4 regions of the Agrobacterium sp. 22-3639C2 genome follow, and region 1 is predicted to be linked to each of the others. Evidence: predicted binding sites of a transcription regulator. Region 1 holds the regulator's gene; each other region holds the start of a gene.
What was found. The regulator PhoB, encoded in region 1, activates phosphate uptake and scavenging genes when phosphate is short. The targets are predictions, from matches to a motif close to TGTCATNNANCTGTCAT.
Positions count from the first base shown of each region.

Region 2: a site for PhoB is predicted at 1,895-1,911, ahead of ACQZ6D_RS03040 (UDP-2,3-diacylglucosamine diphosphatase). Genes of this name have one in related genera too.
Region 3: a site for PhoB is predicted at 1,443-1,459, ahead of ACQZ6D_RS03810 (ceramide glucosyltransferase). Genes of this name have one in related genera too.
Region 4: a site for PhoB is predicted at 1,049-1,065, ahead of ACQZ6D_RS22270 (DUF47 domain-containing protein). Genes of this name have one in related genera too.

Region 1 covers NZ_JBNWDB010000003.1:532,972-535,963, forward strand. Annotated here, with positions in the region: gene ACQZ6D_RS15595 (GcrA family cell cycle regulator) at 180-713, shown strand; gene phoB (phosphate regulon transcriptional regulator PhoB) at 1,013-1,696, opposite strand; gene phoU (phosphate signaling complex protein PhoU) at 1,728-2,453, opposite strand; gene pstB (phosphate ABC transporter ATP-binding protein PstB) at 2,552-2,992, opposite strand, start outside.
Region 2 covers NZ_JBNWDB010000001.1:614,575-617,566, forward strand. Annotated here, with positions in the region: gene dgcA (N-acetyl-D-Glu racemase DgcA) at 1-758, shown strand, start outside; gene ACQZ6D_RS03040 (UDP-2,3-diacylglucosamine diphosphatase) at 1,004-1,840, opposite strand; gene ACQZ6D_RS03045 (NADP-dependent malic enzyme) at 2,070-2,992, shown strand, end outside.
Region 3 covers NZ_JBNWDB010000001.1:771,861-774,852, reverse strand. Annotated here, with positions in the region: tRNA gene ACQZ6D_RS03815 (tRNA-Pro) at 84-160, shown strand; gene ACQZ6D_RS03810 (ceramide glucosyltransferase) at 215-1,357, opposite strand; gene ACQZ6D_RS03805 (DUF982 domain-containing protein) at 1,941-2,210, opposite strand; gene ACQZ6D_RS03800 (BON domain-containing protein) at 2,422-2,670, shown strand; gene ACQZ6D_RS03795 (DUF192 domain-containing protein) at 2,730-2,992, opposite strand, start outside.
Region 4 covers NZ_JBNWDB010000005.1:410,920-413,911, reverse strand. Annotated here, with positions in the region: gene ACQZ6D_RS22280 (efflux RND transporter permease subunit) at 1-432, shown strand, start outside; gene ACQZ6D_RS22275 (NUDIX domain-containing protein) at 454-996, opposite strand; gene ACQZ6D_RS22270 (DUF47 domain-containing protein) at 1,110-1,754, shown strand; gene ACQZ6D_RS22265 (anion permease) at 1,754-2,758, shown strand; gene ku (non-homologous end joining protein Ku) at 2,856-2,992, shown strand, end outside.

The sequences.
Region 1 (2,992 bases):
CCAGATGATTCCCGCGACTCTTGCCACGGAGTCGGGCTGGCACTAGGTTAATCGCTAATTACTAGACTGCATTGCGGCGGAACTAGTCACCGAAAATCAGGCGGAAACCACGCTTGCGGCATGCGCGCGAGACGGAGAGGGATTCTGCCGAAAATACACGCGACAAGCGGAGAAGCGGCATGAACTGGACAGACGAACGAGTCGAAAAGCTCAAGAAATTGTGGTCCGAGGGCCTTAGCGCCAGCCAGATTGCAGCGCAGCTGGGCGGCGTCAGCCGTAATGCCGTGATCGGCAAGGTCCATCGTCTCAATCTGCCGGGACGCGTCAAGGCTGGCGGTCCAGTGACTTCGGCACGCTCCGCGCCGAAGCGCACCGCTGCCCCTGCCCCGCGTGCGACGACTTTCGCAGGTCGCGTCAACGCGGCACCGGCACGCATCCTCACCCGTTCGAACGCGGCAACGGCGCTGCACGAGGAGATCGATATCGAGACCGCGCAGGTTCTCGATTACGTTCCTTCCAAGAACGTTGTCACGCCGATTTCCCGTCGCCTGACGCTGACGGAACTGACCGAGCGCACCTGCAAATGGCCGGTTGGCGATCCGCTGAAGGACGACTTCCATTTCTGCGGTTGTGAAGCGCTGGAATCTTCGCCCTATTGCAAGTTCCATGCGAAACTCGCCTACCAGCCGGTGAGCGAGCGCCGCAAGGCTTGAGTGTTGCGGCACGCATTCAGCACTCAAAAATTACGGGCCTTCGGGCCCGTTTTTTTATGACAAAAATAAAGCGGCTTTCTGGGCGGCTTGATGGCAGGCCGCACCCTTTCCCCTTACTATTGGGCGTGACCCCTCAATCCGGATTTCAACGCGCAGCCGATCTTCTCCGGTCAAAACGGATAATGGCATCGAGTTTGGCGGATACTCATATAGAAAAAGCCCGAAATCGTTTCAGATTTCGGGCTTCCTGATTTTTTTGTGCACTACTTCGCCAGCGAAACTATCTGGTTCCGCTTCGCTCAGGCTTCCATCGAATATCCCGCACCACGCACCGTGCGGATGACATCCTGCATGTGCGAGAAGTTCAGGGCCTTGCGCAGACGTCCGACATGCACATCGACAGTACGCTCGTCGACATAGATATCATGACCCCAGACGCCATCCAGCAATTGCGAGCGGGAAAACACCCGACCCGGCGACGTCATCAGGAATTCCAGCAAGCGGAATTCCGTCGGGCCGAGACGCACTTCGCGGCTTTTGCGGTGAACGCGATGGGTCTCGCGGTCCAGTTCGATATCGCCGCATTTGAGCACCGACGACAGAACCTCCGGACGGGCCCGGCGCAACATGGCCTTGACCCGGGCCATGAGTTCCGGCGTCGAGAACGGCTTGACGACATAATCGTCAGCGCCCGTAGCGAGACCGCGAACCCGTTCGCTCTCTTCGCCACGCGCCGTCAGCATGATGATGGGCAGGCGTTCTGTTTCCGGCCGCATTCTCAAGCGCCGGCACAGTTCGATACCGGAGACACCGGGCAACATCCAGTCCAGGATGAGAAGATCCGGAATGCGCTCCTGCAGCCTGATTTCCGCCTCATCGCCACGGGGTATCGTGTCGACGTCGTATCCCTCAGCCTCGAGATTGTAACGAAGCAGGACGCTCAGCGCTTCCTCGTCTTCCACAACTGCAATCTTGGGCACCATATGCTGAACTCCGCAAGCTTCTGCTTGTCTGTTACTCGGTCACCGAACCAAGCGTGTTGGAACTGTCGTCCTTCGGACGCTCGCCCTCCGGCTGGCTGCCAGTGGTCATGTAATAGATCGTCTCTGCGATATTCGTCGCATGATCGCCGATACGCTCGATGTTCTTGGCGCAGAACAGAAGATGCGTGCAGGTGGTGATGTTGCGCGGGTCTTCCATCATGTAGGTCAGAAGCTCCCGGAAGAGCGACGTGTACATGGCATCGATTTCCTCGTCGCGTTCACGGATCGCATTGGCCTTTTCGGCGGAACGCGTGGAATAGACGTCGAGGACTTCCTTGAGCTGCACCAGCGCCAGGTCGGACAGATGCTCGATGCCGCGGGCGAGCTTGCGCGGAACGCCGGTGCCGGCGACAGCGATAACGCGCTTGGCCGTGTTCTTGCCAAGATCGCCGACGCGTTCGAGATCGGCGGCGATACGCAGGGTGCCGATGATCTCGCGAAGGTCTGCCGCCATCGGCTGACGCTTGGCGATGGTTACGATCGCCTTGTCGCCAATTTCGCGCTCAGCATGGTCGAGAATGGTATCGTCCGAAATGACCTTCTGCGCGAGCGCAGCATCGGAATTGACGAGTGCGCGCACGGCGTCACCGCACATCTGCTCGGCAAGACCGCCCATTTCGGCGATGCGGCGCGTCAGAAACTTCAGTTCGTCGTCATAGGCAGACAGGATATGCGAATGGGTCGTTGTCTGTGTCATGGTCTATTCCTCCGGCTTGGCCTGCATGCGCGTGCCCAACAGCGGGGCACGGCAGAGGCACCAGTCTTGTACGGTTACGATAAAGCACCGGCCGGGGATCAGCCGAAGCGGCCCATGATGTAGTCCTGCGTGCGCTGGTCGTCCGGATTGGTGAACATCTTGTCGGTTTCGTTTTCTTCGACAAGGTGACCAAGATGGAACATGGCCGTACGCTGGGAAACGCGCGCCGCCTGCTGCATGGAGTGCGTGACGATGACGATGGTGTAGTTGGTGCGCAGTTCGTGGATGAGTTCCTCGACCTTCGCAGTCGCGATCGGATCCAACGCCGAGCACGGCTCGTCCATCAGGATCACTTCCGGGCTGACGGCAACCGCGCGTGCGATGCACAGACGCTGCTGCTGGCCACCGGAGAGGCCCGTGCCGGATTCCAGCAAACGATCCTTCACCTCGTTCCAGAGACCCGCTTTCTGCAGGCTATGCTCGACGATCTGGTCCATATCCGCCTTGTTGCGGGCGAGACCGTGGATACGCGGGCCGTA
Region 2 (2,992 bases), on a different contig from region 1:
GGCATGAATTGCAGCAGGTGATGAAACCCGGCGCCGCCCGCAATGCAGTGGATTGCGCACTATGGGACCTCGAAGCCAAGATGAGTGGCAAAAGTGCTGCCGAACATAGTCTCGGACACGCGGCAAAACCGCTCGTTACCGCCTATACCATCTCGCTTGCCGATCCCGAGACCATGGCGGCTAAAACGGCGGAAAACGCTGGCCGCCCGCTGCTGAAGATCAAGACAGGAACGGCGGATGACGAGGCGCGCCTGCGGGCCGTGCGCACCGCAGCACCTGACGCGCGCATCATCATCGACGCCAATGAGGGCTGGAACGACGATAATATCGAATATTATCTGAAACTCGCAGCGGAACTGAACATCGCACTCATCGAACAGCCGCTTCCCGCCGGCAAGGACGCCATCCTGGCCCGCATCGACCACCCGGTCCCCATCTGCGCCGATGAAAGCGTGCATTCCACCAAGGACCTCGCAGACCTGCGCGACCGTTACGATGCGATCAACATCAAGCTGGACAAGACCGGCGGTCTCACGGAAGCACTTGTCATGAAGGCAGAGGCGGAGCGGCTAGGCTTCATCATCATGGTCGGCTGCATGCTCGGCACCTCGCTCGGCATGGCCCCCGCCGTTCTGGCCGCCCAGGGAGCCGCCTTCTCCGATCTCGACGGCCCGCTGATTCTCAGGCAGGACCGGCAGCCGGGCCTCGTTTACGAGGGGTCGCTGGTTTATCCGCCGCAGCCGGAGTTGTGGGGATAAGAGCCGTCGTTCGGGTTTCGTGTGAAAGCACTACGCCGAACATCGCAATAATCTTTGCAGTATCACGTAAACTGTATGACCAGCCTCGCCTCACACTCGACGTCATCCTCGGGCTTGTCCCGAGGATCTATCCACGTCGCGCGAAATCAATCGGTTGCAAATCCTTGGGACAAGCCCAAGGATGACGACAGAGAGCTGAACCATCCCGCGCTTAGGGATCGCCCTGCCTGCTGAACCAACCCCAATCAGGCCGCGTGCTTGCCAATCAGACCTGGAATATCCACCGGCTCCATCTCGTCCGATGTCTGCGAAGGGACATCGCTCGTCTGCATCCAGGTGATCAGCTCGAAAGTGCCATCGGCATTTTCGGCAATCGCCGTGCAGCTTTCCACCCAGTCGCCGGTGTTGATGTAGCGGATGCCGTCCATGTCTTCCATCACGGCGTGGTGGATATGGCCACAGATCACACCATCCACATTGTTGCGGCGCGCCTCGTCGGCCACTACGCGCTGGAACTCGCCGATGAAGTTGACGGCGTGTTTGACCTGCAATTTCGCCCAGGCCGAGAACGACCAGTAAGGCAGGCCGATGCGGCGGCGCACCGCAGCAAGGACGATGTTGATCGCAATCGCCGCGTCGTAGGCCCAGTCACCGAGATAGGCGAGAAGGCGGGCATTGCGCACCACCACGTCGAACTCGTCGCCATGGATGATGAGATATTTCTTGCCGTCTGCAGCCTCGTGGATCATGCGCTCGGCCACTTCGATACCGCCGAAATGCATGCCCGGAAACTCGCGCAGGAATTCATCGTGGTTGCCGGGAATGTAAACGATACGTGTTCCCTTGCGGGCCTTGCGCAACAACTTCTGCACCACGTCGTTGCAGCCCTGCGGCCAGTACCAGCTGCGGCGCAGGCGCCAGCCGTCGATGATGTCACCGACCAGGATGATCGTATCGGCCTCGTGATGTTTCAGGAAGTCGAGCAAAAAATCCGTCTTGGCCGCCTTGGAACCGAGATGGACATCCGAAATGAAAAGCGTTCTGAACTGTCTGGTTTCAATTTGACCGGCCACGGATTTAATCCCCTTGTTCGGTTGCGTCCCTGCGGCTTTCTTCCCTCTCAGAACCAGACTCGTGTTGCAGCAACATGACAATGGCCGGTTTTTGTATGGAATATGACTGATGGCATCACGAAAACGCGAATAAGCCATGCCCGCATTTGCATAAGCGGGCGGCAAATAACGGCTGTACCACGGGAAAGTTTGTTGTATTCAGAGGGCCGGAATTGAACCAGACATGACGGTGGAAGACATGACCTCTCACGATAAGAACAACACGCCCGCCAACACGGCAAAGGCCGACATCGAGGAACAGGCGCTCTTTTTCCACCGCTACCCGCGCCCCGGCAAGCTGGAAATCCAGGCCACCAAGCCCCTTGGCAACCAGCGCGATCTGGCGCTTGCCTACTCGCCGGGTGTCGCCGCCCCCTGCCTCGCCATCCATGAAAATCCGGAAATGGCAGCGGAATATACCGCCCGCGCCAATCTCGTTGCAGTGATTTCCAACGGTACGGCAGTGCTTGGCCTTGGAAATATCGGCCCGCTTGCGTCCAAGCCTGTTATGGAGGGCAAGGCCGTCCTCTTCAAGAAATTCGCCGGCATCGACGTTTTCGATATCGAGATCGATGCGCCCGGCATCAACGACATGGTCTCCACCATCGCAGCGCTGGAACCCACCTTCGGCGGCATCAACCTTGAAGACATCAAGGCGCCCGAATGTTTCGAGGTGGAGCGCCAGCTGCGCGAGAAGATGAACATCCCGGTCTTCCACGACGATCAGCACGGCACGGCGATCATCGTCGCCGCCGCCGTCACCAACGCGCTGGAACTGGCTGGAAAATCGCTTTCGAGCGTCAAGATCGTTGCCTCCGGCGCCGGTGCGGCAGCCCTTGCCTGCCTCAATCTGCTTGTCGCCATGGGCGCAAAGAAAGAAAACATCTGGGTCCACGATATCGAGGGCCTCGTTTATGACGGCCGCAACTCGCTGATGGACGAGTGGAAGGAAGTTTACGCGCAAAAGACCGACAAGCGGGTTCTGGCCGACTCGATCGACGGCGCCGATGTCTTCCTCGGTCTTTCGGCGGCAGGCGTGCTGAAGCCGGAACTTCTGGAGCGCATGGCGGAAAATCCGCTGATCCTGGCACTTGCCAACCCCAATCCGGAAATCATGCCGGA
Region 3 (2,992 bases), on a different contig from region 1:
AATCGAGACAATGGGCTCAACAAAGATGAATTTCCCTGTTGCGGACTGCGGGTGAACCGTGTATTCCCCAGCCATCGCCTCGGCGGAGTGTAGCGCAGTCTGGTAGCGCATCTGGTTTGGGACCAGAGGGTCGGGAGTTCGAATCTCTCCACTCCGACCATTTAAAGCGAAACATTCGCTTGTCGGTGTAACCCCTTCAAATAAAAGCTTCCGTTCAGTCCGCTGAAGGTCCGGCCAATGTGCTTTCGGCCGTGCCGATCGTCATGACATTGCCGCGCCATGCAACCGCGCTGCCGATCCAGCTGCGTACCCAGACGAATGGCATGATGACATCCCGCGCGACCATTGCCGGAAGGGTATAGAGGGATACCGGCCACCGGTTGAGAGCTGCGAGCGCCAGTTCCGGGCCATACATGATGGCGAGTACGGCAATCGCGGTGACGGCAAGGTTCACATCCGCGGCAACGGCGGCAGCGAGTGCGAAGAGGAGCGGGGGAAGCGCGCCGGTGAGGATTTCCGGGGCGAAATATTGCGGGAAGGTGACGCGCCGCAGCCGCGCCCAGCGGGTCTGCCGCGACCAGATCTCACCGGCATGGCGCTGTCCGAGCGGCTGCTCGAACGGGGCCGACACCAGGTGTACCTTGCGGCCGGCATTTCTGACCAGCTTCGTGGAAGCGGCATCTTCGGCGATTTCGGCGGCGAGCGCGCGGATGCCGCCGCGCTCTTCCAGGAATGGCTTGTTCCACAACATCGATTTGCCCTGCGCGAAGCCCATGCCGATGGCTTCCGCCGCATATTGCCAGCGGCCTTGCGAGCCGTTGAGGAAGGCGCATTCCACGTGCGCCCAGAAGCCATTCGGCCGGGAGCCGAGCGGTGGCGAGCAGACCAGTCCGCTATCCGGCCGCCAGGCCGACATCATGGTTTCGATATAGGATTGCGGCATCAAAACATTGGAATCGGCCAGAATGACCCATTCGTGCCGGGCAGCACGCCAGCCCTTGACGCAATTGTTCAGTTTGGGATTGGCGCTGATGCGATCATCGCCGATGAGCAATTGCGCTGAAACTGCGGGGAAGGCCGCGCTTGCCTTGCGCACTTCCTCGATCACGGGATCGAACTCGTCGGCGACGCAGAACAGAAGCTCATAGTCCGGCCAGTTGAGCTGGAAGGCGCGCGACAGCGTCAGCGGTGTGAAAGTTTCGATGCCGCGCAGCGGCACCACCAGTGATACCGGCGGTTTCTGCCGGACAAGTGCGTTGTCCGTATCGCATCTTTTCAGCCGCCAGCCTGCCAGAACGACGCCGAGAAGATTGAAGGCGAGGAGCAGAATTGCGCAAAGGGCAAAAACAGTTTCCATGCTGGCCAGTTCCACTCCCAAGCTTTCAGCGGTTTACCCGCCAACCGATTCCATGGAATTCGTCATTGCGGATTATAACGTTTGCATGACAGTTACATGTCATGTTCCGCAGGCAGGATCCGACTTCGGTCGTTCATGCGCCCCTGGCGCACGGGTCGATGCCGCGTTTGTTACCGAGAAAGCGTGAACGGTTTTTGCAGACTACCTCTTCGCTAGGGGAGACGGTCGTTTGCCTGGTTGAATGCCATAACGACGAAGCGGGCGTGTCGCGCTATCAGGAATAGTCACGTCGAAACACCGATTGTAAGACAGAAATCTATCCGAGTATTGACTGCCGGTGCATGGGGAAAATTAAGACGGTGTATCTCACAGCAACCTCCCGATCCCTGTGCGCCCGGCCATTTGAATAGGACGAAGCTCAGGCTTCAATCAAACGGGCGATCCACGCAGGTGGATTGCCCGTTGTTTTGACCTCTGGAGCCATGTTGATGAACGCAGATCGACTTGCCGCTCATCCGGTTGTCATCACCGTAAGTGATTGATATTTAGTCGATAATATTCACAAAGCTTTCCGCTTGACGAGCTAGTGGATGTTCAGAATATGCGCGTGGCTGCTTGCGACCAGAAACGATTCCCGCGCTTTTTCGATGTCGCATTTTCCGGCGATAGCATCGAGACAGTTCCTGCGTGCGTCCTCATATTCCGGTCCGTGTTCGTCCGGCCAGCGGTACATCAACATGTCCAGCGCCACCAGAGGGCTGTAGATTTCCACCGCTGCGGATAGCGGCAGGTGGATCGCCACCGGCTTCATCCACGAGGCGTGGTGACACGGCTCCGTTTTGTTAATCAGCATGTCATTCTCCTCCCTGTTTCATGCGCCTTGACGGCAGATTTCACTCCCATGCGCGAAATGCTCACCTCACAAAATGGTTCCCGATCACCTAAAATGTGATCGGGCAGGGGGTTCCAATTTGCCAAGATGAATGGAAGATGAACGAATTGATGAACCGGAGATGAACAAAACCGTGATTCGGGCGTTGTAACAGCCAAGAAGGAGAACGCACATGTTCAATTTGTCAGGCATTCAGGAAAGCTTTTTTGGAGACCGCATGGCGGGTGTGTGCGAGGCCATCACCTCTGCACTGGCTTTCGAAAACGGTCTCGAGAAGTCGCGGATTTCCGCAACCGTCGAAAATGACGTGATCTATCTTGAAGGGACGGCGGATTCGGTCGAGGCAATCGACATTGCCATCAATCTTGCCGCATCCATTTCCAATTGCCGGATTTTGAGCCATATCGAGCCGGTCTACTGAGATCTTGCCGGCCGGGCGAAACGTCGTCCGGCCTTTTCAGACGCAGTAACGCGGCAATGTCATTTCCGGTTGCCGATTTGTGCACTGCGAACCACATCGCCCGGTTTGATGCCGTAGCGTTTGGCAGTGCCGCCATTCAGTTCAAGCACGAATTTGACCGACCCACGGGAGCTGATGATCGCTTCTGAATGTGGCACGGCGTTTTCGTGGATATGGGTTATGCGCCCGTCCCGTGCGATGAACAGCATGTCGAGCGGAATGAGAGTATTCCTCATCCACATGGCTACATCCCGCTCCTTGCCGAAATCGAACAGCATACCGC
Region 4 (2,992 bases), on a different contig from region 1:
TTGGTTGCCGGCAGCACGATCAACATGTTCTCGCTGATCGGCTTCATCATGCTGATGGGCCTCGTTACAAAGAACGGCATCCTGCTTGTCGATTTCGCCAACCGCGAAAGGAAGCGTGGACTTTCGCTCAACGAAGCGCTGGCGAGCGCCGGCATCATCCGCTTCCGCCCGATCATCATGACGACGCTTGCGATGATCTTCGGCATGATTCCGCTCGGGCTGGCCGTGGGCGGTGGCGGGGCGCAGCGCGCGCCAATGGCGCACGCAGTAATCGGCGGCCTCATCAGCTCGACCCTGCTCACCCTGATCGTGGTGCCGACAATCCTGTCTTACATCGACAGCATCACCCGGCGTTTCGCCCGCCTGCTACCGAAGGCACCGGACGAGATGGGGGAGACCGGATCGACCAAACGTCCATCTTCACCATCCTAGGTTCGCTGGTGACGTCTGCCGTCAGGACTTTTCTTCGGTCAGGCGTTTCCTCTTCCCCCTCGGGCGGAAGTCGACCAGAAGCGATTTCAGTTCGATTTCCCGGACGCGCCTTGCTGCCTCGTCCGGGCGAACCCATTCCAGAAGGCGTTCGCCGCGCTCCTTGAAACTCGTTTCCTCCCCGGTGATCTCGATCTGGAAGACATCGACAACGCAGGGAACGACATCGCAATTGTCGAGCATCTTGAGATAGGTGTAGCGGCCAACAGCGTCCTTCCTCACGCGGCCACGAACGCCCGCTTCCTCCCACGCCTCGATCGCGGCAGCCTCATGCGGCTTCTTGCGTTTCATCGGCCAGCCGCGCGGAATGATCCAGCGTGCGCTGGTGCGGGAGGTGACGACGAGAATTTCGATCTCTTCGCCGCTTCCGGTATAACGGAAGCATAAGGCGGCATATTGCTGCCGGAAAGAGCCGGTGAACAGCTTTTCAGGAACAGCAGCAAGTTGCTGGAGCAATGTCAGGGAACGCGCCGGACGGGCTTTCCGGCTTTTCTTCATGGATTTCATATCCGTTGATACTGCCGATTTTCCGGGTTGCATCAATGCCCCGCGTGCATTTATGACAGTTTTATGACAATCACCCCCCACAACTAATAAAGCGCCATTGAGGGCCAATTCGCATGATGAGCATTTTTCGCAAGCTGATGCCGCGCGAGGACCGTTTCTTCGACATGTTTAGCAAACATTCGGAAACGGTCGTCAAAGCCGCCGCAGCTCTGGACCACCTTCTGAGCGGCGTCGACGTCGAGAAAAACTGCGACCTTATCGTCGCCCTCGAAGACCAGGCGGATGATATTACCCGCGACGTTCTGCTTGCGGTGCGCCGCAGCTTCATAACGCCCTTTGATCGTGGCGATATCAAGGACCTCATCCAGTCCATGGATGACGCCATCGACATGATGCACAAGACCGTCAAGACGATCCGGCTGTTCGAGCAAACCGAATTCGACCCGCTGATGCGCGAGATGGGCCACGAGATCGTGCGTGCGGCAAGCCTCATCGCCGAAGCCATCCCGCTTCTGGAAAAGGTCGGCACCAATGCCCAGCGCCTGTCGGTGATTGCCGAAGAGGTTACCCGCGTCGAAGGGCGCTCCGACGAGCTTCATGACCAGGGCCTGAAGGACCTCTTCCGGCGCCATGGTGCGACCGGCAATGCCATGGCCTATATGATCGGCAGCGAGATCTACGGCGAACTCGAAAAGGTCGTCGACCGCTTCGAGGACGTGGCGAACGAGATCAGCGGCATCGTTATCGAGAACGTCTGATGGATGTCGCGCTTGCACTGCCACTGCTTGTCGGCCTTATCGCCATCGCGCTGTTCTTTGATTTTCTGAACGGTCTCCACGACGCCGCAAATTCCATCGCCACCATCGTCTCCACCCGTGTATTGCGCCCGCAATATGCGGTGGCATGGGCGGCCTTTTTCAATTTCATCGCCTTCCTGTTCTTCGGCCTGCATGTGGCCGAAACGCTCGGAACCGGCATCATCGATCCGGCCATCGTCTCCCCGCAGGTCATCTTCGCGGCATTGATGGGCGCCATCGTCTGGAATATCATCACCTGGATTTTCGGCATTCCCTCCAGCTCGTCACATGCCTTGATCGGCGGTCTCGTCGGTGCGGGCTTTGCGAAGGTCGGTTTCAATTCCATCGTCTGGTCGGGTCTTCTGAAAACCGTGGGCGCGATCTTCATGTCGCCGGCCATCGGCTTTTTCCTGGCACTGCTGCTGGTGCTTGCCGTCTCCTGGCTGTTCGTGCGCCAGACGCCCTTCGCCGTGGATCGCACCTTCCGCATCATGCAGTTCATTTCCGCCTCGCTCTATTCGCTCGGCCACGGCGGCAATGACGCACAGAAGACCATGGGCATCATCGCTGTGCTGCTGTTCAGCCAGGGGCATCTTGGAGAGAGCTTCTACGTGCCGTTCTGGGTGGTGATCTCGTGCCAGTCGGCCATGGCGCTCGGCACACTGTTCGGCGGCTGGCGCATCGTGCACACCATGGGGTCGAAAATCACCAGGCTGAACCCGATGCAGGGGTTCTGCGCCGAAACCGGCGGTGCGCTGACACTTTTCGGCGCGACGTGGCTCGGCATTCCGGTGTCCACCACCCATACGATCACCGGCGCCATCATCGGCGTCGGTGCCGCACGTCGCGTCTCGGCGGTGCGTTGGGGCCTTGCGGGCAATATCGTCATTGCCTGGGTCGTGACCATGCCGGCCGCTGCCCTGATATCCGCATCTGTCTATGGTCTTACATCGCTGTTCGGCTGAGACAGAGACCCGCCCTCTCTGCCAAAGCTCCCGGAACAAAAGCCACCCTGTGGTTGTTGATCCGGGAGACAACAGGCGACAAGGCGGATCGCGGATCATGGCACGGCAGGTTTTCTGGAAGGGCTATCTGAAGCTGTCGCTGGTGACGGCCGCAGTTTCGCTGACGCCTGCCACAACCGAAAGCAACAAATACCGCTTCCACGTTCTCAACCGCAAAACCGGCAATCGCGTCGA